2 regions of the Rahnella sp. BIGb0603 genome follow, and region 1 is predicted to be linked to the other one. Evidence: predicted binding sites of a transcription regulator. Region 1 holds the regulator's gene; the other holds the start of a gene.
The links. Region 1 encodes sigma-54, which starts transcription at its own class of promoters, with help from an activator protein. Its sites were predicted from a motif close to GTTGGCACANNTTTCGCTNT; they were not measured.
Positions count from the first base shown of each region.

Region 2: M2403_RS01475 (branched-chain amino acid ABC transporter substrate-binding protein) is a predicted target of sigma-54. The motif match lies at 7,949-7,968, and genes of this name have one in related genera.

Region 1 covers NZ_JANUEX010000007.1:144,219-160,512, reverse strand. The annotation lists gene mlaB (lipid asymmetry maintenance protein MlaB) at 55-363, opposite strand; gene mlaC (phospholipid-binding protein MlaC) at 363-995, opposite strand; gene mlaD (outer membrane lipid asymmetry maintenance protein MlaD) at 1,037-1,603, opposite strand; gene mlaE (lipid asymmetry maintenance ABC transporter permease subunit MlaE) at 1,607-2,389, opposite strand; gene mlaF (phospholipid ABC transporter ATP-binding protein MlaF) at 2,400-3,203, opposite strand; gene M2403_RS18845 (calcium/sodium antiporter) at 3,511-4,488, shown strand; gene kdsD (arabinose-5-phosphate isomerase KdsD) at 4,508-5,494, shown strand; gene kdsC (3-deoxy-manno-octulosonate-8-phosphatase KdsC) at 5,511-6,077, shown strand; gene lptC (LPS export ABC transporter periplasmic protein LptC) at 6,074-6,643, shown strand; gene lptA (lipopolysaccharide ABC transporter substrate-binding protein LptA) at 6,621-7,178, shown strand; gene lptB (LPS export ABC transporter ATP-binding protein) at 7,185-7,910, shown strand; gene rpoN (RNA polymerase factor sigma-54) at 8,010-9,443, shown strand; gene hpf (ribosome hibernation promoting factor) at 9,467-9,754, shown strand; gene ptsN (PTS IIA-like nitrogen regulatory protein PtsN) at 9,864-10,334, shown strand; gene rapZ (RNase adapter RapZ) at 10,402-11,256, shown strand; gene npr (PTS phosphocarrier protein NPr) at 11,253-11,525, shown strand; gene M2403_RS18790 (transcription antiterminator) at 11,551-13,470, opposite strand; gene M2403_RS18785 (lactonase family protein) at 13,553-14,752, opposite strand; gene M2403_RS18780 (2-dehydro-3-deoxy-phosphogluconate aldolase) at 14,871-15,611, opposite strand; gene M2403_RS18775 (DgaE family pyridoxal phosphate-dependent ammonia lyase) at 15,608-16,294, opposite strand, start outside.
Region 2 covers NZ_JANUEX010000001.1:312,469-328,762, reverse strand. The annotation lists gene M2403_RS01510 (peptidase domain-containing ABC transporter) at 1-805, shown strand, start outside; gene hemB (porphobilinogen synthase) at 1,018-1,992, shown strand; gene M2403_RS01500 (MFS transporter) at 2,039-3,334, opposite strand; gene xylB (xylulokinase) at 3,426-4,889, opposite strand; gene dalD (D-arabinitol 4-dehydrogenase) at 4,900-6,297, opposite strand; gene M2403_RS01485 (sugar-binding transcriptional regulator) at 6,505-7,449, shown strand; gene M2403_RS01480 (YgdI/YgdR family lipoprotein) at 7,452-7,667, opposite strand; gene M2403_RS01475 (branched-chain amino acid ABC transporter substrate-binding protein) at 8,101-9,225, shown strand; gene M2403_RS01470 (ABC transporter permease subunit) at 9,305-10,219, shown strand; gene livM (high-affinity branched-chain amino acid ABC transporter permease LivM) at 10,230-11,519, shown strand; gene M2403_RS01460 (ABC transporter ATP-binding protein) at 11,516-12,406, shown strand; gene M2403_RS01455 (ABC transporter ATP-binding protein) at 12,415-13,119, shown strand; gene opgB (phosphatidylglycerol--membrane-oligosaccharide glycerophosphotransferase) at 13,541-15,850, shown strand; gene M2403_RS01445 (hypothetical protein) at 15,982-16,294, opposite strand, start outside.

The DNA of each region.
Region 1 (16,294 bases):
TTGTGGACATTAAGGCAACGATTTACATCACGCCGCCTAACCTCCCGTAACTGTTCACTTATTTGCCAGTGAGTCAGTCGGGATAATGTCCTGAAGATTATATAACGCAATCAGTGTATGCAGCCGGTCGGTAATGCCTGCGATGGTCAGCGCACTCCCCTGCTGGCTGGCTTCTTCGCGCAGATGCACTAACAGCGCCAGGCCCGAAGAATCCACGCGTTCAAGCCCGGACACGTCCAGAGTGGTCACGCCGGACATCAGTTTTTTACGCGCATCCCAAAAAGCCACCAGCGTTTCGCGATCCAACTCACCCTGCAAGGTCAGTCGCGGCGGCTGCGATTCCCAGCGCAGAGCTTCACTCATTATTGCTTATCCAGTGTGATCGGCTGAGCAGCGGCTTGTTTCAGACGGGCAGTCAGGCCATCGATGCCTTTCTGACGCAGGATGTCCGCCCACTCGTTCTGCTTGGTCGAAATCATGCTCACGCCTTCTGCAATCATGTCATATGCCTGCCATTCGCCGGTGCGGCTGTTTTTACGCCACTGGAAATCCAGACGTACTGGCGGACGGCCATTAGGATCGGTGATGGTGACGCGGATAGCGATGATATCTTTGTCCGCATAAGACTGTTCAGGCTGCACGGTGTAGCTCTGGCCGTTGTACATCGCCAGTGCCTGACCATAGGCCTGCTGCAAATATTCAGAGAACGCCGCAAAGTATGCGTCACGTTGTGCAGGCGTTGCCTGTTGGTAATAGCGGCCTAATACCAGCGCACCGGCATATTTAATCTGCACGTACGGCAGCAGTTCATCACGAACGATCTGGCGCAGGTAGTTAGGATCCTGCTTGATTTTAGGCTGTTCGGTTTTCAGGCGGGTGAAGGTTTTATTCGCCGCTTCATTCATCACGCTGTAAGGATTGGTTTTATCCACAGCGGCATTGGCCAGCGGAGCCATAACCACCAGCAGTGCAGCGATCACTAAACGTTTAAACATACTTATTTTCCTCTTTTATGGAGAATCCGTGATAGCAATTCTTAATGGGCAGCCGGCTGTGGCGCCGTATTAGCGTCAGGTGCAGGTGCGGCATTCCCTTCAGTTGCTGCCGGAGCAGCCGCTGCATCAGGGTCAGCCTTGCCGTCGCCGCTTTTATAAAGGAACTGGCCAATCAGGTCTTCGAGAACCAGTGCGGATTTCGTGTCCTGAATGACGCCACCGTTTTTAAGGATAGTCGTTCCCATCTCCGGGTCTTCAAATCCAATGTTCAGCGCCAGGAATTGTTCACCCAGTAAACCCGAGGTACGGATAGCCAGCGTACTGGTGCTTGGGATCTGGTTGTATTTCTGGTCGATATCCATTTCCACTCGCGGAGAATAATTTTTATCCAGCGTAATGCTGCTGACGCGACCGATCACCACACCGCCAACTTTCACCGGCGAGCCGCTTTTCAGGCCACCGATATTGTCGAAGTCCGCAGAAATACGGTAAGTCGGATCCGAACCGATAGAACGGATGTCAGCCACTTTCAGGCACAAAAAGACCACCGCAATCAACGCGATGATTAAAAATGCGCCAACCCAAATCTCACTCTTTTTCGTTTGCATGGTTTAATTTCCAAACATCAGTGCTGTCAGCACAAAATCCAATCCCAGCACCGCCAGTGACGAATGCACCACAGTACGTGTCGTTGCCCGGCTGATCCCTTCGGATGTCGGGATCGCATCATAGCCATTGAACAACGCAATCCAGGTCACGGTGATAGCGAAAACAAGGCTTTTAATCAGGCAGTTAAGCAAATCTGTCCGCCAGTCTACGGCAGTTTGCATCGCAGACCAGAAGAAACCGCTGTCGATCCCCTTCCAGTCCACGCCAACCAGTGAACCGCCCCAAATCCCGACGGCAACGAAAATCGCCGTCAGCAGGGGCATGGAAATCAGACCGGCCCAGAAGCGCGGTGCCACAACGCGGCGCAGCGGATCAATCGCCATCATTTCCAGACTGGAGATTTGCTCAGTGGCTTTCATCAGACCCAGTTCAGCGGTTAACGCAGAACCCGCACGCCCGGCAAACAGCAGCGCGGTCACGACCGGACCAAGCTCACGCAATAACGACAACGCCACCATCATGCCCAGACTGGCTTCGGCGCTGTACGTGGTCAAAATAAGATATCCCTGCAACCCCAGAACCATGCCGATGAACAACCCGGAAACCAGAATGATTAACAGAGAAAGCACGCCAACGCTGTAGAGTTGCTTTATCAGCAGCGGCCATTGCTTGGCAAATTGCGGCTTACCGACTAATGCCCGGAAGAGCATTAAACCGGCACGGCCAAAGGACGCACAGGTGTTTATCCCGCTGCGCCCGACTGAGGCTAATGCCTTAATTAACATGGGTACTCCATCATCCGAGCAGCTCGGTTTTGTAATCACCGGCAGGGAAACGGAAAGGCACCGGTCCGTCGGCAATACCATCAAGGAACTGACGAACCCGCGGATCAGGATTATTTTGCAGCTCCTCGGGCGTTCCTTCAGCAATAACATGTTGTGCTGCAACAATATACGCGTAATCCGCAATGCTCAGCACTTCAGGTACGTCATGGGAAACCACAATACAGGTCACGCCCAGCGCATGGTTCAGCTCGTCGATCAGTTTGACCAGCACGCCCATCGTGATCGGATCCTGCCCCACGAAAGGCTCATCAAACATGATGAGTTCAGGGTCAAGCGCAATGGCACGCGCCAGCGCGACACGACGCGCCATGCCGCCGGATAATTCCGCAGGCATCAGTTCACCGGCACCGCGCAGCCCGACGGCTTCGAGCTTCATGGTCACGGTACTGCGCAGCAGTTCTTCCGGTAATTTACTGTGCTCACGTAACGGGAACGCGACATTTTCGAACACATTGAGGTCGGTAAACAATGCACCGGACTGAAACAGCATGCTCATTTTTTTGCGTGATTCGTAAAGCTTTCGGCGTGACAGCGCAGGAATGTTGTCTCCGTCAAACCAGATTTCACCTTTATCCGGCGTAAGCTGGCCGCCGATAAGACGCAGGAGCGTCGTTTTACCGATCCCCGAAGGCCCCATAATGGCGGTGACTTTGCCTTTCGGCACGGTCATGTTTATCTCTTCGAAAATGGGACGATCGCCGCGCACGAAACTCATGCCTTTGATCTCAACCAGATTCGATTCGCTTTGACTCATTCAGTTTATCCCTTCGGAATGCTTTCGCTAAGAATACGTCTGACCCTCACGGGGTGTCGTATAACTTTGGTATTTTTACAAAAACTTACCCCGCTTTCGTTACCAAAGTTGCCATCGATTTACTTTTCCGTCACAGACGGTCAAAATCAACGAATTACCATTTTAAATTAAAAGCCTTCATCGTCTAACATACAGGAACCTGCTGGCCGCGTTTTCAGACAAAATGTCGCCTTAGCTCATGTTGACGAAGGAATCGCCTGCCTTTCAAGGCGACGAACCTCGCATTATACCCAATAAAGGATGTTTCATGCTTCTCGCTATCGTACTGATGATTGTCGGCCTGTTACTGCTTGTTTACGCCGCCGATCGTCTGGTGTACGGAGCCGCTGTGCTGGCACGCTCGCTTGGCATGCCGCCACTGGTGATTGGCATGACCGTCGTCGGCGTGGGCATATCACTGCCTGAGCTCGTGGTTTCCACCACCGCCGCCATCAACGATCAAATGGATTTGGCCGTTGGAAACGCAATTGGTTCGAATATCATTAATATTCTTCTGATTTTGGGCGGTGCCGCCCTGATTCATCCACTTTCCGTTCGTTCTGATATATTACGCCGCGAACTCCCTCTATTGTTACTGGTCACAGCGCTGTGCGGTTTTCTGCTCAGTGACGGCGAACTCAGCCGGCTCGATGGCGTTTTACTGCTGGCCAGTGCCGCCGCGTTTATGATGCTGGTGATTAAAATCGCCCGGGCGGCTGAAAAAGAAGGGCTAGACACGCTGACGTACGAGCAAATGTCTGAACTTCCGCAAGACAGCAGCAACACTGTGGCATTTCTGTGGCTGGCATTGGGCTTTATTATCATGCCACTGGCGTCAGGCATGATTGTCGACAACAGTACAGTGATTGCACGATATTTAGGCGTGAGCGAACTGGTGATTGGTCTGACGGTCATCGCTATCGGCACCAGCCTGCCGGAACTGGCAACGTTTATCGCCGGTGCGATTAAAGGTGAAGATGATATCGCGCTGGGCAATATCATCGGCGCCAATATTTTTAACACCTGCCTGGTGCTGGGATTACCCGCACTGGTGGCACCGGGTTCGTTCAACCCGGATGCGTTTCACCGCGACTACTGGGTGATGCTGGCGGTCAGCGTGGTGCTTTCCGGTTTGTGCCTGATGCGCAAACACCGGATCGGGCATCTGGCCGGAGCATTATTGCTGTGCGGATTTATCGCCTATATGGCGGTGCTGTTCCTGTTACCGGACAGCATCGCCTTCTGAACTCTGTCAGGAATTGACTATGGCTAACTTTACCTTCGCCTCCGACTTTGATTTCCAGGCCGTCGGGCGTGATGTGCTGAAAACAGAACGTGAAGGACTTGAGCAGTTAGATCAATACATTAACGGTGATTTTACCCGTGCGTGCGAAAAAATCTTCGGTTGCACCGGAAAAGTCGTCGTGATGGGTATGGGCAAATCGGGTCATATTGGCCGCAAGATGGCCGCCACATTTGCCAGTACCGGGACTCCGGCATTTTTTGTCCACCCGGGTGAAGCCAGTCACGGCGATCTGGGCATGGTATCAAAGCAGGACATCGTTATCCTGATTTCCAACTCCGGCGAAGCGCATGAAATTCTGGGGCTGATCCCGGTGCTGAAACGGCTGAGCATTACGCTTATCTGCATGACGTCCAATCCGGAAAGCACGATGGGCAAAGCCGCCGATGTGCATCTTTGCGTCCGTGTGCCGAAAGAAGCGTGCCCGCTGGGTCTGGCACCGACCAGCAGCACCACGGCGGTATTGGTTATGGGCGATGCGCTGGCAGTGGCCCTGCTTGAAGCCCGCGGATTCACCCCTGAAGATTTCGCCCTGTCTCACCCCGGCGGAGCACTGGGTCGCAAGCTCTTGTTGCGCGTCAGCGATATCATGCACACCGGCGATGAAATCCCGCACGTCAGCCGTGATGCGTCTTTGCGCGATGCCCTTCTGGAAATCACTCGCAAAAATCTGGGCATGACGGTCATCTGCAACGATTTGATGAAAATCGAAGGGATCTTTACCGATGGTGATTTACGCCGCATCTTTGATATGGGCGTGAACATTAATAATGCGGCGATTGCCGAGGTGATGACGACCGGCGGGATCCGTGTTCGCCCTTCGCTTCTGGCAGTTGACGCACTGAATCTGATGCAGGAAAAACACATTACCTGCGTAATGGTTGCTGATGGTGACCAGTTGTTAGGTGTGTTACATATGCACGATATGCTGCGCGCTGGCGTAGTTTAATTGAGGAATAGCCCGAATGAGTAATAGCGCAGCCTTGGTGGAGACCTGCTACGGTCCGGTCAGCGCCCACGTGCTGGAACGCGCCAAAGCCGTTCGCCTGCTGATTTGCGATGTGGACGGCGTCATGTCCGACGGCCTGATCTACATGGGAAATCAGGGCGAAGAGCTAAAAAGTTTTAACGTTCGCGACGGTTACGGTATCCGTTGCCTGCTGACATCTGACATTGAGGTCGCGATTATTACAGGCCGCAATGCAAAATTACTGGAAGATCGCGCTAAAACCCTCGGTATCCGCCACTTGTATCAGGGGCAATCGGATAAGCTTTTGGCCTTCCGCGAACTGTTAGATACACTGTCCCTGCGGGCCGAAGAAGTGGCTTATATCGGGGATGATCTGATTGACTGGCCGGTCATGGCCGAAGTCGGTCTTTCCGTGGCGGTTCAGGATGCACATCCGATCCTGTTGCCGAAGGCCGATTACGTTACCCGCATCGCTGGCGGGCGTGGCGCCGTACGCGAATTGTGTGATTTGATTCTGCTGGCGCAGGGTAAGCTGGAGGACGCCAAAGGGCTGTCGATATGAGTAAAACAAAACTTTGGATTATCCTTGTTCTGACGGCCATCGTTCTGGTTCTGGTGGGCTGGTCATTGTCTGATAGCAGCGATGACGCACCGCAGGCCGTTAACGATCAGGATCCCACTTACCAGACATCCCACACGGTCACGATGGTCTATGACCCAACGGGTAGCCTGACCTATAAACTGGTTTCGGACCAGGTAAAATACTACGCCGCCGATCAGGTGACATGGTTTACCAACCCGGTCGCGACCATGTTTGACAAGAATAAAACACCAACCTGGGTGCTGCGTTCTGATAAAGCCAAGTTGACTCAGGATAAGATGCTTTATCTTTACGGGCATGTGCAGGCTGATAGCCTGACGCCTGAGACATCACAGCTTCAAAGAATCAAAACGGATAATGCCCGGGTTAACCTGACGACACAGGACGTTGCCTCAGACGATGAAGTAACGCTTTATGGCACAGGTTTTACATCTAACGGCATGAAAATGCGCGGTAATCTGCGTGATAAGACAGCACAGCTGATCGAAAAGGTAACGACCTCTTATGAAATTCAAAGCAAAAAATAAAATCCGTGATCTCCTGATCGTCAGCTCGTTGTTAGCCGTGAGCATTCCGGCCTTCGCCTTAAAAGATGACACAACGAAACCGATCACCATTGATTCCGCCAATCAGGCGCTGGATGTGAACACCAACACGGCCACCTTCACCGGTAACGTCGTAGTCAATCAGGGCACTATTCAGGTGAAAGCCGATAAAGTTGTCGTGATCCGTCCTCAGGGCGTATCCGGCAAAGAAGTGGTGGAAGGTTACGGCAATCCGGTGACGTTTTACCAGATGCAGGACAACGGCAAGCCGGTAAAAGGCCATGCGCAGAAAGTCCGCTATGAAGTGGAAAACGATCTCGTGACCCTGACCGGTAACGCATACCTCGAACAGCTCGACAGCAACGTGAAAGGCGACCGTATTACCTATCTGGTGCAGAAACAGCAAATGGAAGCCTTCAGTGATAAAGGCAACCGCGTGACGACCGTTCTGGTTCCTTCGCAGCTGCAACAAAAAACGCCTGCCGCGGGCGGCCAGCCGACCAAAAAGAGTAACTGATATTTTATGGCAAAATTAATCGCAGAGAATCTGGCAAAAGCCTACAAAGGCCGCAAGGTTGTAGAAGATGTCAGCCTGATGGTGAACTCCGGCGAAATCGTCGGATTGCTGGGGCCAAACGGTGCGGGTAAAACCACCACCTTCTACATGGTCGTCGGGATTGTGCAACGTGATGCGGGCCGTATCATCGTTGACGATGAAGACATCAGCCTTTTGCCATTGCATACCCGCGCCCGTCGCGGCATTGGCTATCTTCCGCAGGAAGCCTCCATCTTCCGTCGTCTCAGCGTGTTTGATAACCTGATGGCCGTACTGCAGATCCGCGATGATCTGAACAAAGAACAGCGTAACGATCGCGCTAATGAACTGATGGAAGAGTTCCATATTTCTCATTTGCGCGATAACCTCGGTCAGTCCTTGTCCGGTGGTGAACGTCGCCGTGTTGAGATTGCCCGCGCACTGGCAGCGAATCCCAAGTTTATCCTGCTGGACGAACCTTTCGCCGGCGTTGACCCGATTTCCGTCATCGACATCAAAAAAATCATTGAGCATTTGCGTGACAGCGGCCTCGGCGTACTGATCACTGACCACAACGTTCGCGAAACTCTCGACGTTTGTGAGCGTGCCTATATCGTCAGTCAGGGGAAATTGATCGCCCACGGCACGCCAGCCGACATTCTTGCTGATGAACAGGTTAAACGCGTTTATCTTGGTGAAGAATTCCGTCTGTGATCTGTGCCGCCGGAACCGTGCCCGTTTCGACGTAAAGTCTGACGGGAGGTCTCTGACAGAAGTTACTCAGTTTGTAATCAACGGAAATAAAACCAAGATATGAAGCAAGGTTTGCAACTCAGACTCAGCCAACAACTGGCAATGACTCCTCAGTTACAACAGGCCATCCGCCTGTTGCAACTGTCCACGCTTGAGCTCCAACAGGAGATCCAACTCGCGCTGGAGAGCAACCCTCTGCTGGAACAAACCGACCTTCATGATGAAATCGATTCGGTAGAAGCCACCGACAACGAAGCGTTAGATACCCGCGAAGCGCTCGAGCAGAAAGACATGCCCGAAGAGTTGCCGCTGGACGCCACCTGGGACGAGATTTATACCGCGGGCACGCCTTCCGGCACCGGCAACGATTACAGTGACGACGAGCTGCCAATTTATCAGGGTGAAACCACGCAGACGCTTCAGGATTACCTGATGTGGCAGGTGGAGCTGACGCCGTTTTCCGACACCGATGCCGCGATTGCCACGTCCATTGTCGACGCGGTAGACGATACCGGTTATCTGACCGTTTCCCTTGACGACATCCTCGAAAGTATCGGTGACGACAACGTCAGCATGGACGAAGTGGAAGCCGTTTTAAAACGTGTGCAGCGTTTTGATCCGGTTGGTGTGGCGGCGCGTGACCTGCGTGATTGCCTGCTGATCCAGCTTTCACAATACGCAACAGATACGCCTTTCATCACCGAAGCGCGCCTGATTATCAGCGAACATCTGGATTTGCTGGCGAACCATGATTTCCGCGCACTTATGCGTTCAACCCGGCTAAAAGAAGATACACTGAAAGGAGCGATGCTTCTGATTCAGTCTCTTGATCCGCGTCCGGGACAATCGATCAACACCGGTGAATCCGAGTACGTGATCCCCGATGTGCTGGTGCGAAAAGTGTCAGGTGTCTGGACGGTAGAACTGAATTCCGACAGCATTCCGCGTCTTAAGATTAACCAGCAGTACGCCGCGATGGGCAATTCCGCGCGCAGCGACAGCGACGGGCAATTTATCCGCAGCAACCTGCAGGAAGCCAAGTGGTTAATCAAAAGCCTGGAAAGCCGTAATGACACGCTGTTGAAAGTCACGCGCTGTATCGTTGAGCAGCAGCAGGCGTTCTTTGAACTGGGTGAAGAATTTATGAAGCCTATGGTGCTGGCCGATATCGCCAGCGCCGTAGAAATGCACGAATCGACGATTTCACGCGTGACGACGCAGAAGTTTCTGCACAGCCCGCGTGGAATTTTCGAACTGAAGTATTTCTTTTCCAGCCATGTCAGTACAGACAGCGGCGGCGAGGCATCGTCAACCGCGATCCGGGCGCTGGTGAAGAAATTAATCGCAGCGGAGAATCCTGTAAAACCGCTCAGTGACAGTAAGTTAGCCACCCTCCTTTCCGATCAGGGAATTATGGTGGCACGACGAACCGTCGCCAAATACCGAGAGTCTTTGTCCATCCCGCCCTCAAACCAACGTAAACAGTTAGTTTGACCTCAACAGAGAAGGAAGACATTATGCAGCTCAACATTACCGGACATCACATTGAGATCACGGATCCCCTGAGAGAATTCATCACGTCGAAGCTGGCCAAGCTTGAACAGTATTTCGACCGGATAAATCAGGTGTATGTGGTGTTGAGCGTTGAAAAGGTGCAGAAAGTAGCGGAAGCCACTTTGCATGTGAACGGAGGCGAGTTGCATGCCACCTCGGAGCATCAGGATATGTACGCGGCAATTGACGGCCTGGTTGATAAACTGGCTCGTCAGCTGAACAAGCACAAAGACAAACTGAAACAGCACTGACATTCATGTAGCCAACCCTGTGCTACAAACCTTCGGGCATCGGCTTGTGACCTTCGGGAAACGAGCCGATATAGCTTTAAGGGTGAAACAGCGCCAAAGTGAAGATGACATGATTAACGATACTGCAATGCAATTAACGTCGGTGCTTAATGCCGAATGCACCAAAAGCGGCGTTCATTGCGCCAGCAAAAAACGCGCACTGGAAATCATCAGTGAGCTGGCGGCCAAACAGCTAAATTTATCACCGCAGGTGATTTTTGACGCCATTTTGACCCGTGAACGCATGGGCAGCACCGGGATCGGTGCCGGGATCGCTATTCCGCACGGAAAGCTGGAAGAAGACACTTTACGTGCCGTCGGGGTGTTCATTCAGCTTGAGCAGCCGATCGCTTTTGACGCTATCGATAATCAGCCTGTGGATTTGCTTTTTGCCTTGCTGGTTCCGGCAGATCAATGTAAAACCCATTTACATACCTTGTCTTTAGTCGCCAAAAAACTGGCGGATAAAGGGGTGTGTCGTCGTCTGCGCGGAGCGCAAAGTGACGAAGAACTGTTCCAGATAATGACTGAAAACGAATAAATTACTGATTCCCGGTTGCGCGCCGGGAAAATGAATTCTGAACACTGAATGCCAGGGGAGTGACACCATGGTGCTGATGATTGTCAGCGGCCGTTCCGGTTCCGGGAAGTCGGTTGCCCTAAGGGCATTGGAAGACATGGGTTTTTACTGTGTGGATAACCTGCCGGTGGTGTTGTTGCCGCAGCTCGCCCAGACACTTGTTGAACGCAATACGTCTGCGGCCGTCAGCATTGACGTTCGCAACATGCCAGAAACACCGGAAGTTTATGAGCATGCGATGTCACAGCTGCCGGAAAGCTTCTCGCCACAGCTGCTGTTCCTCGACGCTGACCGTAATACCCTGATCCGCCGTTACAGCGACACCCGTCGTCTGCACCCGCTCTCCAGCAAAAACCTGTCCCTTGAAAGTGCAATCGATGAAGAAGCCGATTTGCTGGAGCCTTTGCGCTCTTCCGCGGATCTGATCATCGACACCTCCGAGATGTCCGTTCACGAACTGGCAGAAATGCTGCGTACGCGCCTGCTGGGCAAACGCGAACGTGAACTGACCATGGTCTTTGAATCCTTTGGTTTTAAACACGGTATTCCGATTGATGCGGATTACGTTTTCGACGTGCGTTTCCTGCCGAACCCGCACTGGGATCCGAAACTGCGTCCAATGACCGGCCTCGACAAACCGGTCGCTGCGTTCCTCGACCGTCATACCGAAGTACATAATTTTATCTATCAGACGCGCAGCTATCTTGAACAATGGCTGCCCGCGCTGGAAACCAACAACCGCAGTTATCTGACCGTCGCCATTGGCTGTACCGGCGGTAAGCACCGTTCGGTGTATATCGCAGAACAGCTGGCTGACTATTTCCGTTCCCGCGGGAAGAACGTCCAGTCCCGCCATCGCACGCTGGAAAAACGCAAATCATGACGGTTAAACAAACGGTAGAAATCAAAAACCGGTTAGGGATGCACGCCCGTCCGGCGATGAAGTTATTTGAACTGGTACAGAGTTTTGAGTCAGAAGTGATGCTGCGCAACGGCACAGGCATCGAGGCGGAAGCCAGCAGCGTGATCGCACTGCTGATGCTGGATTCCCCGAAAGGCCAGAAAATCGAAATCGAAGCCACCGGCCCCGATGAAGAACAGGCTCTCAGCGCCGTCGTAAATCTGATTAATTCAGGTTTTGACGAAGACTGAGGGTTAACGAACTGTTTAAGCCGTATTAAATGCGGCTTAAACAGTCGATAGCAATCGCCTTGAAGCTTTCAAAATTCTCACTGCTCAGCAAACGGCTCATCGAGCGTTCCCGCACAAACGTCACGAACAAATCGTAAATCGCCATTGCTTCCTCGTAATCCGCCTTGCTGATCGCCAGCAGGAAAATCACGTGCGCCGTTTCTCCTTCGCCCCAGGCAATGCCCTGCGGCGAAAGCAAAGTGATCACCACGGTTTTCTTCGCGAGCAATCCCAGCGAATGCGGCAGTGCAATGCCTTCGCCCAGCATGGTCGAGACAATCTCCTCGCGCTCCACCACCGACGGGTAAAACGCCTGATCGACAACCCCTTCTTCTTCAAGCTGCGAACAAACATGGCGAAAAAGCTCCGCCTGTGTCATCGGCTCATTGACGATCATGAAGTGCTTTTCGTCGAAGAATTTTTCCAGCATATACGGGCGCGTGCGGTCGACGAGTACCAGTTTGCCGAGCTGCTCCATCTGGTATTCGGTCGGGAACGGCGACAGCACCACCACCGGCTTATTCTTCTCGGTGATACGGGCGTTGGAGATAATAAAATCTTCGTCGATGTGCTCCAGCTGCTCGTAATCACGCAGCGAAACCACCTGCTTCATCACCAGTTGAGGATACTTACGGTTAATCTGCGCCTGGATCATACGGATGGTTGAATTGCCGGTGTCGCACACCAGCATCACCTGCGGATGGCGCTGGTAGCCAATGTTGTAATGCCGCTCCAGCCCGACGCCAATATGCAGCACCAGAAAGCCGATTTCATTCTCACTCAGCGTGTAAGGCGTGTATTTACCCCAGCTGGAAACGGCCGCCAGCGTGACGTCATACGCCATCGGATAATGCTGTTTGATATTGCTCAGCAGCGGATTGGGGATATTAATCTGGTATTTCACCCGCGTAATCATGGTTTTGATGTGCGTCAGCAGATCCGCTCGCAGCTGCTTATCTCCCTGCAAATCATAGTTATAGTGCGAGTTGATATACGAAAGAATGTAATCGACCAGCGACTCATCGTCGTCGGCGTTAATGTCCGTCGGTAAAATCTGCTGGACGCGGCGCGCGGCAATATTCACCCGCAGATACGCCTCTTCCGAAGCGGGAATTTCCTTACCGACCAGATTTTTCAGCTCCGCCGCCAGCCGCACAGAAACCTGCTTCACCGCCGGATCACCGTCTTCGGCATCAAAATCTGTCAGCGGATAACCGCCGGTAATGCGTTTGATCGCCACGGCGCAATAGAGGATCAGATACTGTTCGCCTTCATCCGTCAGCTGAATGGAAGACTGCGTCAGCAACTGATGCATAAAACGCGTCAGCGGAACCAGCGCTTCCGGCTCCAGACTTTCTGCTTTCAGTAGCGGATTCGCCTGCTCTTCGGCATCCAGCTGGAACAGCAAATCGGTCAGACAGGCGCGGATCGCCAGTTCAGCACCGAACAATTTCATGCCGTAGCGCGGCTTGGTTTCGATATTCAGGTGATAGCGCGCCAGATGCTCCCTCACCTCAGCCATATCATTTTGCAGGGTTCCCCGGCTGACAAACCATTCATCGGCCAGATCTTCCAGCTTTAATGAAAAAGCTGAGGTCAAAAAGCGGATCAGCAACGTCTTCACCCGCTCAGCGGCGGTGCGCGGCGTCGGATTCGGTTTACGTTGTGTTGATTGCTGTAACGACGAAAACAGCGCCGCATCATCGATGCGCAACTGATATCCGCTGCCCCGGCTGTGGACAAACGTCGCACCAAAATCGGCGATGATTTCGTTCAGCGCAGTAATATCGGCACGCACCGTGCGCGTCGAAACAGACAGACGTTTTGCCAGTTCATCCTGAGGAAGGGTTTCGGTTTGCAGCGCATCAAATAACTGCGCCAGACGTTGATTGGGAAATCTCACCATTGTTCTTCCAGTTCGTTTCAACGAGGCTCCGTTCACGAACAAAACACGTCGTGAACGGAGTTTGTTTCTGTTGCGGCACCGCTTAAGGCGCAATCACCATCTGTGACGGGCTGCCCACAGCCACATAGTCATCCACAAATGACAGCTTGCCGTTTTCGCCAGATACCTTGAATCTGGTGATGTTATCGCTTCGTTGATTCATTGCGTAAATATATTTACCGTCCGGTGACAACGTCAGCGTTCTTGGATAGTCACCGCGCGTCCAGGTTTCATCACTCCAGGTCATCGCGCCTTCACCGGTCACGTTGATTTGCGCGATGCTGTTGTGCAGACGATTGGCAACGTACAGATGTTTGCCGTCTTTGCTCAGCACAATGCCCGCGGCGAAGTTCGTGCCTTTGAAACCGGCCGGCAGCGTGGACAAGCTGTGCAGCTCGCTGAGCGTGCCTTTTACGGCGTCAAAACGATAGCTGGTCAGCGTCGAAGCCTCTTCGTTGATCAGGAAAACGACTTTGCCGTTAGGATGAAACACGAAATGGCGGGGTCCGGCACCTTCAGAAGAGGCTTTGATAAACGGCGGATCGTTGGCTTCCAGTACGCCGGTTTCACCGTTGAGCTTCCACTGATAAATCCGGTCCAGCCCCAGATCGGTAGAGAACACGAATTTGCCGGAAGGATCTGTGGCAATCATGTGCGCGTGTGGCCCGTTGTGGTCGCTGATGGCAAAACTGCCTTCCGCCGCCGCGGCCGGTTTGCCTGCGCCTGCCGGACCGGAATCCTGCTGGCTGTTACTGGCTTCACTCAGCTTCCCGCTGATGTCCACCGGGAAGACGGCAACCACGCCGCTGATGTAGTTCGCCACCAGCAGATGATCACCTTTTGGCGTCAGCGAAAGATACACCGGCCCTGCGCCCTGCGAATCCACCTGATTAATCAGCGTCAGGCTGCCATCTTCAGGCGCAATGCGATAGGCCGCCACTGAACCATGTTTGCCACCATTGTAATGATCAATTTCGCTGCCGATAAACAGCGTTTTACCGTCATGGCTGAGCACCATCTGCGCCTGATTTGGCAACTGGCTGGCGAGCGTTTTATCGCTCAGCGCGCCGGTTTTAGGATCGAACTTAAAGCGGTAGACACCTTCCCCGTTCGGGTTGTAGGTGCCGACGTAAGCATAATGCGGAGTCGTCGACGTCATTGTTTTTTCTGCTGCATAAAGCGGCGCGGCGCAGACTGCCAGCATCGCGGAGGTTAAACCTGAAATCAGAAACCAGTTTCTCATACATTTCCTCAAACCTGGGTTGTCAGACAAACGAGAGGCTCAGCGCCCGTTCAGTGGATGAAGGACGCTGAGTGTTTAACCGCGCAGACGGCTTACCGCGCAGGAAAGGTCAGAACCTTCAGCCCACCAGTTTTTTGACGCTGGCCAGCAGGGTTTTCACATCTTCAGGACGGGTATTGCCCGACGCGCTGTCGATGATTGAGCTGTAGATATGCGGGATGATTTTGGTCACGCCCGCGGCCAGTGCGATTTCCATGATTGGCTCGAAGTTTTCCAGATCGATACCGCCGGTTGGCTCCAGCCAGAAATCCTGTTCTGCACAGGCACGCGCCACGGCAGCGAATTCTTCACGAGTTTTCAGGCCGCCCATCGGGAAATATTTCACCGAGCTGCCGCCCATGTCTTTGAGCAGCGCAATGGCGGTTTCCACCGGCACAATGGCGTCACTGGCCGCGGAGCTTAGCGGGCCGGTGTTAATTTTGACGAAACCGACTTTGCCGGTCGGCGAAATCAGGCCGTTGACCACGCTGTCGTTTTGACCAAGCAGCGCACGGCTGGTGCCGACACCGGTGAAGACCTGATTCACATGCTGCGGCTGAACGTGTTGTGAAATCTGGCTGACCATCAGCGACTGGCGCGGATCGCCCGCACCTAAGCCAACGGACAAAGCGTTTTCGATAAGCGCCGCGTACTCTTTCATGTCCGTTACCGCACTCGTAACGTCCGGATAATTTTTGGAAAGCACACCGACCAGAACATGACCTTCTGCCGCCTCATAGATTTCACGGGCATTGTCTTTCGAGCCAGCCAGCACATTCAGGCACACGCGGTCACGGTAGAAATTCGGGGTCAGTTTCATGCTTTCTCTCCACTGAAAAGTTGTTTGAAACGGTCGGCGACGATGGCGAGTTGCGGCGGCGTTACGCTGCGCACATCAACTTCAATCTTGCCTTCGTTAGCGCGGTAGCCACGGAAATAAATCGCGATATCGCCGGTTTTCATCGCATCCACAATGGCTTTGGTTTTCCAGCCCAGTACCGTTTCATCGAAAGTGATTTCGGTACGGGCGATATCGCGCCCCGCGCTGTCCCAGACCACGCGTCCGGTGACGCCGTTAATTTCATTCAGGCTGGCGATAAATGGCGTCATCTTGTCGACCATTTCCTGCCCGGTGGTTTTGGGTTGCGTGATGTAGCTTTCGATGGCCTGCGTCAGGCCGAGAATGCCTTCTTTGCCGACTTTCATCGCACGGCCAATCCCGCCCGATTGCAGTTTCACCCATTCGACGTACTGTTTTTTGCCGAGCACCAGACCGCTGGTCGGGCCCTCGATGGCTTTTGCGCCGCTGTAAATCACCAGATCTGCGCCCATTTCGTAATAACAGGTCAGGTCTTCTTCTGCGGCAGCATCAACGATCAGCGGCAGGTTATGCTCACGGGCAACGGCAGCGGCTTCCGCCACCGAAAGAATGCTTTTCTGCACGCTGTGATGTGATTTGATGTACAGAATCGCGGCAGTGCGTGGCGTAATGCAGGCCGCAAG
Region 2 (16,294 bases), on a different contig from region 1:
CGTGGCATTTAACACTTATCGCGGGCAGTTTTCCGAACGTGCGGCCAATCTGCTGAATATGATGTTACAGTTGCGGATGTTGTCCCTGCATCGCGACCGTATCGCCGATATCGCACTGACGGAGACTGAAAAATCCCTGCCGGAACGTGAATTGCTGCGGGCCGGCGAGGCAGCGTCACTGGATGTGCGGGATCTGGTTTTCCAGTACGACAGCCTGTCCGCACCGCTGATTAACGGCCTGAATCTGTCGGTGGCGGCGGGGGAAAGCGTGGCCATCACCGGGCCGTCGGGGCAGGGCAAAACCACGCTGATGAAAATCATGACCGGTTTGCTGACGCCGACCGAAGGCCGCATTCTCATCAACGGAATGGATATCACCACCGCCGGGCTGAACAATTACCGCAGCTGCATCGCCTGTGTGTTACAGGATGATACGTTGTTCGCCGGTTCCATCGGCGAGAACATTGCCAGCTTTGATGAGCAGAAAGACGAAGCGCGGATTATCGACTGCGCCCGCCGTTGTAATATTCACGACGATATCGAACGTATGCCGATGGGCTATGAAACACTGATCAGCGAACTGGGCGGCAGCTTGTCCGGCGGGCAGAAACAGCGCTTGCTGATTGCCCGCGCGTTATACCGTCGTCCGGCGATCCTGTTCCTCGATGAAGCCACCAGCCATCTGGATCTGGACAACGAAATGCGCATCAACCAGGCGATCAGTGAACTGGATATTACGCGGATATTTATCGCGCACCGGCCATCGACGATTGCTTCAGCAGACAGGGAAGTTAAGCTGGGATAACACTTTCCGGCGATCCCCGGAATTGGGATCGCCTTTCCAATAATGCCACCTCTGTTACATCTCCTCACGGAAAGTTCATCATTTGTTTAAAAGTTATTATAAAATGCGGGCTTCATCGTCTGACGGCGCTGCATTGCCTCCTGCCGTCTGAACTGTCTGCGCTCCTGTTTCTAAAAAATATCAGCGCAACAGACTAATTTTTAGGAGTTTTCATGTCGAATCAGTTCCCGAGCTCACGCCTTCGCCGCCTGAGACAGTCCGAATCCCTGCGCACTCTCTTTCAGGAAACTGAATTTAGCGTCAACGATCTGGTACTGCCGATTTTCGTAGAAGAAGAGACCTCTGAATACGTACCGATCGAAGCCATGCCTGGTGTGCTGCGCATTCCTGAATCCCGCCTGGCGTTTGAAATCGAACGCTACGCCCGCGCCGGTATCCGCTCGGTCATGACGTTTGGCATCTCGCATCATATGGATGCCACCGGCAGCGACACCTGGAACGAAAACGGTCTGGTCGCCCGTATGGCGCGCATCTGTAAAGACACCGTGCCGGAAATGATCGTCATGTCCGACACCTGTTTCTGCGAATACACCTCGCACGGGCACTGCGGCGTGCTGCACGACCACGGCGTGGATAACGACGCCACGCTGATCAATCTCGGCAAACAGGCTGTGGTTGCCGCTGCCGCCGGTGCAGATTTCATTGCGCCATCCGCCGCACAGGACGGTCAGGTGCAGGCCATCCGCAGCGCGCTGGATGAAGCCGGATTTATTGACACCTCGATCATGGCGTATTCCACCAAGTTCGCATCCTCAATGTACGGTCCGTTCCGTGAAGCGGGCGGCAGCGTGCTTAAAGGCAACCGCAAGCAATATCAGATGAACCCGATGAACCGCCGCGAAGCCGTGCGTGAGTCGCTGATGGATGAGCAGGAAGGGGCGGATGCGCTGATGGTGAAACCCGCTGGCGCGTATCTGGATGTGATCCGCGATATCCGCGAGGCTTCCCGCCTGCCACTGGCGGCGTATCAGGTCAGCGGCGAATACGCGATGATCAAGTTCGCGGCTCAGGCCGGTGCCATCGACGAACGCGCCGTGGTGCGTGAAAGCCTGGGCGCGATTAAACGTGCAGGCGCAGATATTATTCTGACGTACTTTGCGATGGATATTGCCGAGCAGGGGCTGTAATTTCTGCTCCCGCTGCAAACAAAAACCGGGCTTTCGCCCGGTTTTTTTATGTCCTTGCGGCAGAACCGGCGGGCAGGGTTCCGCTTCTGACTTTGGCAGGATGTCCCGGTTGCTCCACTTTGACCATCACCGTCAGCACGGCGGCGACCAGATACAGCGCGGTATAGACCCAGACCACACCTTCGATGTCGAAGAACGGCAGCACAATCGAGGCAACGGCCGGTGCAACAAAATTACTCAGGCCCGCGGAAAGGTTATAAATCGAGATTGCCGCGCCTTTGTGATTGGGTTCCAGAACCGGGAAGACGGCGGTCATCGGCACGAAAGCCGCAACGGTGATACCCAGCATGACGGCGGGGATCAGCGCCACCCAGAAGTTATGTCCTGCCCAGACCGGCAGATAATAGAATGCCAGGCTGGATATCGCGCAGCCGATACAACCGAACCAGCGCACCTGCCGCAGCCAGCCAATTTTCTCCCCTAACACGCCCCACATCACGTTGGTAAAAATCGTCACGAAGAAGAATACCGCCCAGATTTGCAGCCATTCCGACATGGTAAAACCCAGCCGTCCGACAAACAGCATCGGCATGATCACCGCAAAACCGAACAGGGAGATCGTATTAATAATGCGGATCAGGCATGACATAAAAATATTGCGGTTGGTGAATAAAATCGTCACCGCGCGGCTCAGTTCGCCGAGCTTTTCTTTCGGTGTCAGACTGGCTTTACTGCCGGGTTTCCCAACATTGCGTAGCAGGATCATCGCCATGAGTCCGCCAGCAACCACCCACGCAATCGCAAACCATAACGTGCCGGTTTCGCCCATAAAGGGAATGGTGAAACTGGGCAGATAACTGCCGATACAGCCGATGCCAATGGAGTACATCGCCCAGAACCAGCCCATCGCAGAGGAGAGATTTTGTTTCGGCACGGTCTGCACAACCAGCATTACAAAGGAGTAAATAAACAGCGGATAGGCCAGCCCGCGGATACCATAAAACAGCAGCATCAGCGGATAATTTTTCATCCCCAGACCAAACAGCATAAACAGCACATGCATCACCACCCAGAGTATAAAGCCGATGCGCATCGCTTTTTGCGGCGTAATGATTTCCGCCACCACGCCGGAACTCCACGCCGCCAGCGCCGCCGCCAGACCGTAAACCGTAAAGACCACGGCAGATTCAGAGGCGGTGAAACCCATATCAATAATATGTTTGGAGAGGAACGCCATTTCGAAGCCGTCGCCGCTCATGAAAAGCGCAATGGCGATATAGCCCCAGAAAAGATTCATCGGCAGACCGAACCAGTGGGTGCGCGGTTTGTGTAGATCGTGCATGTCAGACTCCTCTGCGAAAGATTTCGCAGCTGGTTATGTTGTCAGGGTCAGAGACGGGGCGCTCAGGCGCCCCCGGTGGTTATTACATCGTTCAGGCGTTACGCAGGTCGACCTGCTGCTGATAGAGCTGACGCCAGGTTTTCAGGCGCTCAGCGAGCATGTCGCGGGTTTGGGCATCAGGGTAAAAGTGCTGCGCCACCGGCGGTTTGCGGCACACGTCCCGAAAGTCTCCGCCCGCTGCCAGCCAGCCCAGCCGTGCGGCGCCCAGTGCGCCACCGGCCTCGCCGCCGCTGTGGGTGACGACCGGCAGATTCAGTGCGTCACTCATCAGCTGCGCCCAGCGGTCACTGCGCGCGCCACCGCCAACCAGCGAGCATTGCTGTAATTGCGTTCCGGCCTGCTGCATCACATCGCGTCCGTCGGCCATGCCGAATGCCACGCCTTCCAGCACGGCATAACCCAAAGCGGCACGGTCCGTGGTATGCGTCATGCCATGAAATGCCCCGGTGGCATAAGGATCGTTATGCGGCGTACGTTCGCCGGAAAGATAAGGCAGGAACAGCGGCGCCTGACGCTGTTGCGACGGATTAAGCTGGGTGATTTCTGCCAGCAGCGTGGTTTCGTTACTGCCCACCAGATTGCAATACCAGCGCAGCGCACTGGCCGCGGTGAGCATCACGCTCATCTGGTGCCAGCGGTCCGGCAGGGCGTGGCAGAATGCATGCACTGCCGATTTCGGGTTAGGACGGAAGCGGTCATTAACCGCAAAAAGTACGCCGGACGTGCCGAGAGAAATAAAAGCATCGCCGGGATCGACCGCGCCGATACCGACGGCGCTGGCAGCATTATCCCCGCCGCCTCCGGCGATCACCACGTCGTCGCGCAGGCCCCAGGCGCGGGCAATGTCATTTTTCAACGTGGCGCTGACATCGCTGCCTTCCGCCAGACGCGGCATGTGATCACGCGTCAGGCCGCAGGCGGCGAGCAGATTATCCGACCAGTCACGTTTCGCCACGTCGAGCCACAGGGTGCCCGCCGCGTCTGACATATCAGAGACTTTCTCGCCGCTCATCATCCAGCGCAGATAATCTTTAGGCAGCAGGACGGTCGCCGTTTGTTCAAAAATCTCCGGTTCATGTCGCGCCACCCACAAGAGTTTCGGGGCAGTAAAACCAGGCATAGCCAGATTTCCTGCAACCTGATGAAGTTGCGGTGCGCTTTGCGTGAGTTGTGCGCATTCCGCTGCGCTGCGTGTGTCATTCCATAAAATGGCAGGACGCAGTACCCGGCCTTCGCGGCTGAGAAGAACCGCGCCGTGCATTTGCCCGGATAAACCGATGGCGCTGACCTCTGACCATCGTTGCGGCAACTTACTGCGCAGGCTCGAAATCACCCGCTGCGTGGCCTGCCACCACTCTTGCGGATCCTGTTCTGCATGATGCGGATGCGGGCGGCTGACTTCGAGCGCCTCACCGGCACTGGCCAGTAACCGGCCCTGATCGTCAATTACGACCGCTTTGATTTCCGACGTCCCTAAATCCAGTCCGAGATACATAGAGTGCTCCTCAGACGCGTTTTGCGTCATTCAGCCAGTGACGGACGCGCTCAACGGACTGGCGCATCATTTCGGTAAAGGCCTTATCGCCCGCCAGTCCGGCAAACAGCTTTTCATCGGCGGCAAATTGCGCCACCGGATCAGCGCTGCTGAACAGGGCATGCACCGCCGGAGCGTCGAGAATACCGTCCTGATATTCGTAAGGCAGAAGACCGAGATGCCATTGCTGCATGAAAACGAAGAACAGCGCAGGCAGCATGGCAGTGGCCCGTGGCGTCTGACCGCGCTGATAACATTCCTGCAAGGTCGGGGTTATGAATCCCGGAATTTTAGAGAAACCATCGGCGGCAACACGCTGATTTGTGTCCTGAATGTGTGGATTACTGAAACGCTCGAGCACGACATCGCGGTAGCGCGCCAGATCTAACGGACTTGGCGTCAGGGAGGGGATCACGTCTTCCGTGACGTAGTCATACGCCATCTGGCAAATGGAGGGAGTACGCGTGCTTTCATCGATAAAGCGCTGACCGGTCAGCGTCCCCGCCCAGGCGATGCAGCTGTGGCTGGCATTGAGAATGCGGATTTTTGCTTCTTCATACGGCAGAACGGACTCCACCATTTCTACGCCAGCCTCTTCCAGGTGCGGGCGACCCGCGATGAAATCATCCTCGATTACCCACTGAATGAAAGCCTCGCCCATAACCGGCACCCGGTCTTCAAATCCGGTTGCCTGAGCCACACGCACGGCGACGTCCGGTGACGGACGCGGGGTAATGCGATCCACCATCGTGTTCGGGCTGCGGGTGTGATTTTTTACCCAGTCGCTGATGTCGTGTTGCTGGCGCAGGGCCAGAAATTGCAGCAGACCGTGACGGAAACGTTCGCCGTTATGGCGAAGATTATCGCAGTTCAGCAGGGTGATATCGCCACCCTTAAGCGCAATCCGACGCGCCAGAATATGGCCGATGGCACCATAAATCGTGCGGCATGCGCCCTGCAAATCAGCCTGAATATCAGCATTTTGCTGGTCGAGATTGAACTGGTTATCAAGGTAATAACCGCCTTCGGTCACGGTAAAGGAAATCACTCTGGTGTGCGGATCTGCCCCCTGAGCCACCAGCGCGGCCAGTTCGTTATCCCACGCAATGATTTTCTGAATGGAAGTGATGGTTTCATATTCACGCTCACCCTGCGGAGTGACAGTTTCCAGCACGTATTTACCGCCCTGCGCCTGCAACGCGTTCAGCAGCGGAACGCCATCTTCGCGAATGTTACCCAGTGCGATTGACCAGCTGTTATCTCCCTTCGCCAGTAAGCGGTGCAGATACCATGCCTGATGGGCCCGGTGGAAAGAGCCGCTGCCGATATGCAGCCAGACAGACGATTGCGGTTGGTGAGCATTTTTCATCAGATTCTCCACAAAGTGATTATTGATTTGATGTGAGCTTAAGCCCTTTTAGTGGGCTTTTGCTCGATTGCGGTTAATCTAATGGAATATTTGCCCGTTAAATGGGCTTTAGCTCACACATTTCGTGGGGCGATGTATTTAGCGATCACAGGAAGAGGCGAAAAACGATAAAATCTCGCCACTGAAAACACCGGCTGGAATGCGCGCATGAGTAAGAACGACAAGAAAATGGATCTGGCTGCACGGGCGGCGTGGATGTATTACGTCGCCGGGCAAACCCAGCATGAAATCGCCGAAGCCTTAGGCGTTTCGCGGCAGGTCGCCCAGCGGCTGGTAGCCAGCGCGATCGATAACGGGCTGGTCAGCGTTCACATTTCCCATTCCGTGGGGCGCTGTATGGAACTGGCGGCGCAATTACAAAAGCGTTTCGGGCTGGATATTTGCCAGGTGGTGCCGGGGCAGGGTATGACGCCGTCGGGCATCAGCCACGCCATTGCGGTGGCGGGAGCGCAAGTGATGACGCAGTTTATCCGCAGCGATGAACCGATGATTATCGGCGTGGGTTCCGGGAGAACGCTGAAAGCGGCCATCGACGAACTGGCGGATATTGAAAGACCGCAGCACAGCAGCGTTTCGCTGATTGGCGCGATTGCGTCGGACGGCTCCTGTACCCGTTACGACGTGCCGCTGCTGATGGCGCAAAAAACACAGGGACGCTATTTCATCCTGCCTGCACCCCTGTTTGCCGACGGCGAAGACGATCGCGCGATGTGGTGCAATCATCGTATCTACCGCACGGTCAGTGAAAAGGCCAGTCAGGCCAACGTGACGTTTATCGGTATCGGCACCATTGAACCGGGGTGTCCGCTGCACAAGGACGGATTTATCAGTCTGGAAGAAGTGGAAAAACTCGCGAAAAGCGGGGCCGTGGGAGAAGTGCTCGGGCACTTTATGGGACAGGACGGACAGCGCATCGACAGTGTGCTGAATTCGCGCCTCACCAGCGTCGGACCGCATCCGCATGATGATCAACCGGTGATCGCGCTGGCCGGTGGCGCAGATAAGCAGATTGCTATCCGCGCCGCCCTCGAAGGTCGCTGGATCAACGGGCTTGTCACCGATGAGTCCTGCGCGCAGGCGTTGCTGGTTTAACCCTACTTCTTCACAATCCCCGCGATATCATTGGTGTTCATCAGATGATAATCGCCGTTCATGTCGGTATAGCTGGTCATACCGGTATCGCGGTCGCGATCCGGTTCGCCATGGGCGAAAAGCTGATCGCCGGCTTTGGTATTGATCACATAATCGCCGGCGCAACCCGTCAATGTCAGCGCCAGAACCACAGCCGTCAGGCAGGATAATTTCTTCATTGTTCAGTAGTTTCCCGTTGCAATCATCTGCCCGCATTACAAAACAACCTGCCGCAAGAAGCAAAGGATAAAAATGTCACCAGGCGTAATTGTGTGAACGGAGTGACTGATTTATCACGACTCATTTTGGTGCACGCCGTTTCGCTATCCTCATTTTCTTCGCTTTTTAGCACCAGCCCAGTGCGGTGTGATCCCGTCGTCGTTTCTGTCAGTTGCCCGTAACGCGGGCTGAGCGCTATCTATACTCACAGAACCCGACACATTCTCAGAGCATTGGAAACACTGGCAGATATTTTGCTTATGTTTCTTACCTTTGATTAAACCTCGGGAAACCTTTCGTCTTTTGGCGTCAGCCGTGAATTTCAAAATCAAGCTTCAGAATTTTCTTTTTAGTTCAGGTTTCTACTCAAACACAGTGCTAAGGATCATGACGATGTCGATGAAATTTATGAAAAGTCCGCTCTCTTTGTTGCTGGCCGGTTGTCTGGTTACCGCTTTCTCCGCGCGTGCGGATATTTTGATTGGCGTTGCGGGTCCGTTTACCGGGCCGAATGCGACTTACGGTGATCAGTACTGGCATGGGGCCACGCAGGCTGCCGAAGACATTAATGCCGCAGGCGGGATTAATGGCGAGAAAATTAAACTGGTCCAGGGCGATGACGCCTGCGAACCGAAACAGGCGGTGGCGGTGGCTAACCGTTTAGTCGATCAGGATAAAGTGCAGGCCGTGGTCGGACATTTCTGTTCTTCCTCCACCATGCCTGCCTCCGAGGTGTATAACGACGCCGGAATTATCGCCATCACGCCGGGCTCCACCAACCCGCAAATCACCGAACGCGGCATGAGTGACATGTTCCGCATGTGTGGCCGCGACGACCAGCAAGGATTAGTGGCGAGCGATTACATCATCGACAAACTGAAAGCCAAAAAAGTGGTCATCATCCACGATAAAGATACCTACGGTCAGGGTCTGGCGGATGCCACCAAAGCGGCGCTCAACAAACGTGGCGTGAAAGAGGTGATGTATGAAGGCCTGTCGCGCGGCGAAAAAGACTTCAACGCGCTGGTGACAAAAATCAGTGCGCAGAAACCAGATGTGGTGTTCTTCGGCGGCTGCCATCCGGAAGCCGGTCCGTTAGTCCGCCAGATGCGTGAGCAGGGCGTTCAGGCGACCTTCTTCTCCGGCGACTGTATCGTTAACGAAGAAATGGTGACCGCAGCCGGCGGCCCGCAATACACCAACGGCATTCTGATGACCTTCGGTAAAGACCCGCGTCTGATCCCTGACGGCAAAGCCGTTATCGATAAATTCCGCGCCAGCAAATTTGAACCGGAAGGTTATACCCTCTATTCCTACGCGTCCGTTCAGGCCATTGCTGCCGCATTCAAAGCCACAGGCGGCAGCGATTCCGCCAAAGCCAGCGCCTGGCTGAAAGCCAACAGCGTCGATACCGTCATGGGTAAAAAATCCTGGGACAGTAAAGGCGACCTGAAAGTCTCTGATTACGTCGTATATAAATGGGATGACAAAGGCAAATATCAGGAAGTGAAAGAATAAAGCTGTTTGATTTGCCATTTTGAACCCGTGTCAGACTGCGCCTTAGCCAGGCGCGGTCACAAAAAGAGACAGCGTATTTATGGATTCTTTCTTCCTGCAACAACTGTTTAATGGCATCACGCTCGGTGCGGTTTACGGTCTCATCGCCATCGGCTACACCATGGTTTACGGCATTATCGGCATGATCAACTTTGCCCACGGCGAAGTGTATATGATTTCCGCCTACCTCTGCGCCATCGCGCTGGCGTTGCTTTCCTTCTTCGGGTTGCACTCCTTTCCGCTGCTGATCCTCGGCACGCTGGTGTTCACCATCGTGGTCACCGGCGTCTATGGCTGGGCGATTGAGCGCATTGCGTATAAACCGCTGCGAAACTCCACACGCCTTGCGCCGCTGATTTCGGCCATCGGTATGTCGCTGATTTTGCAGAACTACGCACAAATCAGTCAGGGGCCGCGACAGCAGGGGATCCCGACCATGCTGGACGGTGCCATCCGCTTTCATATCGGCGAAAGCTTTGTCCAGATGACCTACACCAAGCTGTTCATTCTGGTGGCCTCGCTTCTCGGAATGCTGGTGCTGTCGTGGATTATCAGTAATACCAAGCTCGGTCGCATGTGTCGTGCGGTGCAGCAGGACAGAAAAATGGCTTCAATTCTCGGCATCAACACTGACCGTATTATCTCGCTGGTTTTTATGATTGGGGCGGCGATGGCCGGGCTGGCGGGTGTGCTGGTTACCATGAATTACGGCACTTTCGATTTTTACGCCGGATTTATCATTGGTATTAAAGCGTTCACGGCGGCGGTATTAGGCGGCATTGGTTCGTTGCCGGGGGCGATGCTGGGCGGCCTGATTCTGGGGATCGCCGAAGCGCAGTTCTCAGGCATGGTGAACTCGGATTACAAAGATGTCTTTTCGTTTGGATTGCTGGTGGTGATCCTCATTTTCCGCCCTCAGGGTCTGCTGGGCCGTCCGGTCGTGACGAAAGTGTGAGGGAAATAAAATGACGACACAAACTGCTGTGAGCAGCGGATTTTCGCTTAAACGCTGCCTGCTGGATGCCATTTTCGCCGGGCTGGTGGCGCTGATTATTTTCGGGCCCGTCGTGGGTGTGGTGCTGGACGGCTATAGCTTTACCTTCCATTCCCAGCGGCTTGTCTGGATTATTGCCGCCGTCATGCTCGGGCGCTTTTTACTCAGTGCGTTCCTGGAAACCGCGAGCGGGCAGAGAATGCGCGCGCGCTTCGAATCCGACAGCGCCGGTGTGTACGTTCGTCCGCCGGATTACAAAAGCAATCTGCGCTGGATATTGCCTCTGCTGATGGTGCTGGCAGTCTTCTTCCCGTTCGTGGCCACGAAATACATTCTGACCGTGGCAATTTTAGGGCTGATTTACGTGCTGCTGGGTCTCGGGCTGAATATTGTGGTCGGGCTGGCCGGGCTTTTGGATCTGGGATATGTCGCTTTTTATGCCATCGGCGCTTACGGGCTGGCGCTGGGATATCAGTATCTCGGCCTCGGATTCTGGTCGATGCTGCCGCTGGCTGCCTTGATGGCCGCGCTGGCGGGCGCGTTACTGGGCTTTCCGGTGCTGCGTATGCACGGCGATTATCTGGCGATTGTAACACTCGGTTTCGGCGAAATTATCCGCCTGGTGCTGACTAACTGGCTGTCGTTTACCGGTGGCCCGAACGGTGTCTCCGCACCGCCACCGACGTTTTTCGGTCTGGAATTTGGCCGGCGGGCGAAAGAGGGCGGCGTGCCTTTCCACGAGTTTTTCCATCTGACTTACAACCCGAACATGAAGTTTATTTTCATCTATGCGGTGCTGGTTCTGGTGGTGTTGCTGGTGCTGTATATCAAACATCGTCTGACCCGCATGCCAATTGGCCGTGCGTGGGAAGCGCTGCGTGAAGACGAAATCGCCTGTCGTGCCATGGGGCTGAACCATGTGCTGGTAAAACTTTCGGCGTTTACGCTCGGCGCTTCAACCGCCGGGATCGCGGGCGTGTTTTTCGCCACGTATCAGGGATTCGTCAACCCGACCTCTTTTACCTTCTTCGAATCTGCGCTGATCCTCGCCATTGTGGTGCTGGGCGGAATGGGCTCGACCCTCGGCGTGGTGCTGGCGGCGTTTGTGCTCACCGTTGCGCCGGAGCTGCTGCGCAGTTTTGCCGAATATCGCGTGCTGCTGTTCGGTGTGCTGATGGTAGTGATGATGATCTGGCGTCCGCGCGGGTTAATCCGTATCAGCCGCAGCGGGTTTACCGTGCGTAAAGGAGTCGCGCCATGAGTGAAGCGTTAGCAGATAACACTATTCTGAGCGTCGAGCATTTACGCATGCATTTCGGCGGCATCAGAGCGTTAAACGATGTGAATCTGGCGGTCAAACGCGGCTCAATTACCGCGCTGATAGGCCCGAATGGCGCGGGGAAAACCACGGTATTTAACTGTCTGACCGGATTCTACAAAGCTTCTGGTGGCAATGTTTTCCTCAATACCCGCCGTCGCACCACCAATGTGATTCAGGTGCTTGGACAGAAATTCCAGCCAGATGACTGGATAAAACCCGCGCAACTGGGTAAGCGGATTTTCTACAAAATGTTTGGCGGCACGCATCTGGTGAACCGTGCAGGACTGGCGCGTACTTTCCAGAATATCCGGCTGTTTCGCGAAATGTCGGTGATCGAAAACCTGCTGGTCGCGCAGCATATGCAAACCAACCGTAATCTGATCGCCGGTGTGCTCAATACGCCCGCTTATCGCCGTGCGGAAAATCAGGCACTCGACCGGGCATTTTACTGGCTGGAAGTGGTGGAACTGGTCGATTGCGCCAACCGGCTGGCGGGCGAAATGTCATACGGTCAGCAACGGCGTCTGGAAATCGCGCGGGCGATGTGTACCGCGCCGGAGATGATTTGCCTCGATGAACCGGCGGCAGGGCTGAATCCGGTGGAAACGCGCACGCTGAGTAAAATCATCCGTTTTCTGCGCGATCACCACGATATCACCGTCCTGCTGATTGAACACGATATGGGCATGGTGATGGACATTTCCGACCACATCATCGTGCTCGACCACGGCGATGTGATTGCCGAAGGTTTGCCGCAAGCCATTCAAAATGATGAAAAAGTGATCGCCGCTTACCTGGGCGCCAGTGAAGATGAGGTCAGCCTGTGAGCAATGCGATGCTGGAGTTTCGTGAGGTCGATGTTTTTTATGGCGCGATTCAGGCGCTGCAAAAAGTATCGTTGCAGGTTAACGAGGGTGAAACCGTGGCGCTGATCGGGGCGAACGGCGCAGGGAAATCGACGCTGCTGATGTCAATTTTCGGGCAGCCGCGCGTGCAGAGCGGGCAGATACTGTTTCGCGGAGAAGATATCAGCCGTAAATCCACGCACTTTGTGGCGTCGGCCGGGATTGCGCAATCGCCGGAAGGGCGGCGCGTTTTCCCCGATATGACCGTCGAGGAGAACCTGCTGATGGGCACCATCCCGGTGGGAAATAAATATGCGGCGGAAGATTTGCAAACCATGTTCGATTTATTTCCCCGCCTGAAAGAGCGGCGGAAACAGCGCGCGATGACCATGTCCGGCGGTGAGCAGCAGATGCTGGCGATAGCGCGTGCACTGATGAGCCGCCCGAAACTGTTATTGCTCGATGAACCCAGCCTCGGGCTGGCACCGATTATCGTTAAACAGATTTTCCAGACGCTGCGTGAACTGGCGCGCAACGGCATGACGATTTTTCTGGTTGAGCAAAATGCGCATCACGCCCTGAAGCTTTCCGACCGGGGCTATGTGATGGTCAACGGGCAGATACGTCTGAGCGGAAGCGGGGAAGCATTGTTGCATAATCAGGAGGTGCGTAAAGCCTACTTAGGCGGAATCTGATTTTTCCTTCTTTATGCCCGTAATGCCGCGTATTGCGGGCTTTCCCACAAATTTCTTTCTCAATTTTGCATCTCCCTCCACATTTCGCTCATACTGTTCGGCTATCATGCAATTCTTACAAATTGGTGACTGGAAAGTTAAATTTCTGAGTTATCATGCAGAGTTACCCATCAAAAATTTGTTAAAGATGAGTTTTTTAGGATGAATCAATGACCTGACGCAGTGTTAAAGCGTTGACCCTCAGGGGGCAACGGGCTATATAACGCTGTCCGTTTTTGGCATGAATTTTCCTGTCTCAAGGATCAAGGATGAAGTGAATGGCGAACGGGCCATTCATTCGATGAGTTGAACCGTCGGCGCTGCTCGTAAAACAGCAGAAATGGGTCGTAGCGTTTATTGTTTAATCAGACAGGGTGCTGAAATGGCTTCTGAGATAATTTCTTTTGTTTTATTTCTTTCCTCTATCTTTTTCTACGTCACCCGCGCGTCGGCCAGCCGTATCTGGTTTTCGCTCGTTCTGTTTTTCCTCGGGCTTTACGTCATCCTCAACGTCATTTTGATCGGCAGTAATTATTTTACTGGCGAAGGCATTACTGACGCCGTGCTTTACACCGTCACCAGCAGCCTGAAAGGCGCCGGGCTGAACAAATATATCCTGCCATTCATCGGTTTACTCGCTGGTCTGATTGCCGTTTTTGCCCTGCTGGCGTGGTGTCTGAAACAGCGTCGTGCTAAAAACAGCAGCGCGGTCTACAGCGTACTGGCCGTGGTGCTGGCGGTGTTCTCGGTCGGATCCACACAGGCTTTCCAGAATATTTCCCGTCTGGTAAAAACGCAGATCAGCGGCAATGGCGCGGACTTCGACACGTATTACAAAGTGCCGGAGAAAGTGGTGAAAGGCGCGAAAAAGCCGAATCTGGTTTACATCTATGGTGAAAGTCTGGAACGCACTTATTTTGATGACAAAGTGTTCCCCGGGCTGACCACCGAATTAAGCCGCCATAAAGCGCAAAGTATTGATTTTACCAATACCAAGCAGGTTCCCGGCACCGGATATACCATCGCCGGCATGGTGGCTTCACAGTGTGGTATCCCGCTGTTTGCCCCGTTTGATGGCAATGCGTCCAGCGCATTAGCCACGTTCTATCCGGAAAACGTCTGTCTCGGCGACGTGCTGAAAGGTGCGGGTTATACCAACTATTTCTATCAGGGTGCGGAACTGGCGTTTGCCGGTAAAGGCACTTTCCTGAAATCTCACGGTTTCGATCATCTGTATGGCTACAATGAACTGCGTCCGACCGTGGCTGACCCGGCGTATAAAAATGACTGGGGCTGGTATGATGACACGCTGCTTGACGAGGTTTATAAAAAATTCATCACGCTGAGCAAAGAGGGCAAGCCTTTCTCGCTGTTCACGCTGACGGTCGATACGCATCACCCGGACGGCTTTATTTCCCGTGGTTGTACCCGCAAAGACTATAAAGTGAACGGGAAATCCAATCAGTCACTGAGCGCGGTATCGTGCAGTCAGGAGCTGATTTCGGCATTTATCGACAAGATTAAAGCGTCAGGTTATTTCGATAACACCATCATTGTGGTGTCTTCCGACCATCTGGCGATGAACAACACCGCGTATAACATTCTGACCAAGCAAAACCGCAAGGACTTGTTCTTTGTGCTCGATGGCCGTAAACCGGTTGGCGATCTGAATGCCGCGAAACGCAGTACTCTTGATAACGGTGCCACGGTGCTTGATATCATGGGAGGCGACAACTACATCGGCCTGGGGCGTAGCGGTTTTTCCGCGACTTCCATGACCGCGCAGTTCCTCAATATTGATGACAAGGTGAATGCCTGGAAACCTGCGGTTATCAAACAGTGGGGCTTCCCGAACAGCATTAAAAATTACACGGTCAACAACAAGGACAACAGTTTCACGTTCTCCGGTATGACCATCAAAACGCCGTTCATCCTGAAAGTGACTGGCGAAAAAATCGAGCCTATGTTCGACGTCTATCTCTCCACGCCGCTGAAAAAACAGCTGGCCGGACTGGCAACCAGTGACAACTTTGTCTGGGTGGATAAATGCTACGAAATGGGGCGCGTCTGGGCACCGGAGCTTTCGCTCAATACCGGTCTTTGCGTGGCTTCCGGTAACCTGGGTGCGAAACCTTCTATCGTGCAGGCAACCGGCGACACCTTCAAAGGTAAAGTTGATTTCGCCAAAGACACCTCAGGCAGTAATGCGATTTACCAGCAAACGCTTCAGGCGCTCAATATTGACGATGAAGCAACGAAGTATCAGTCTCCGGCTATCGCCTTTATGGTGCCGGGTTTACCGGAGCAGGTGAAAGCGATTACCGGCGTTTCCACGGTGGAAAACTGGGGACGCTGGTCGGATGCGAATCTGGCGCCATCGGTGAAAATCGATTACGTCAAACCGTTGCCCACTACGTTTGATGTGGTGATCCGCGCGCGTGCTTACGGCAATAACATCGATAAGCCGGTCTCTGTCCGCGTGGGCGATCAGGAGCAATTTGTCACCTTCGGTGATCAGGACGGTATTGTGAAAGTGCAGTTCACCAACCCGGAAGCGGCGCAGAGTATTGTTATCACGCCACCGGCGCCGACCGAACCCACCGAAGGCACCAGTGGCGGTTTCCAGCCACGTAAACTGGGCATTGGCATGGTGTCACTGGAAGTTCAGCCGGTTGAAGAACCGCAATCCTGATAAGCGCGTGTGAGGCATTACGGCTGAAATGAAAACCCGCTCCGGCGGGTTTTTTTATAGGCTTTTTCAGAGGGGATTTCACACTGGACAGCGGTTAGGTGTCACTGTTATTGTGATAATGAGAATCACTATCAATTATTACCGGTCAAAATTTTATGTGCCAGGACGAGCGCTTCCTGTTCGTCAGCCACCATCAGCATCCGGTAGCCCCAGAATTTTTCATAGGTCAGGGCGAAATCTTCTGCCGCAATCCGGTTGGCGGTGTCCGGTTCGATGTAAATACTGGCTTTAACCAGGGTGCGCAGCGCCACGCGGTTCACTTTTCGCCATTGCACGATAGCCTGCATTTCTTCTTTCGATTGCTCATGGCGCTCATTGCCAAGACCTTCATCATTGATGAAAACGAAGGGCTGATTGCGTTCCAGCAGGGCATCAAAGTGGGCA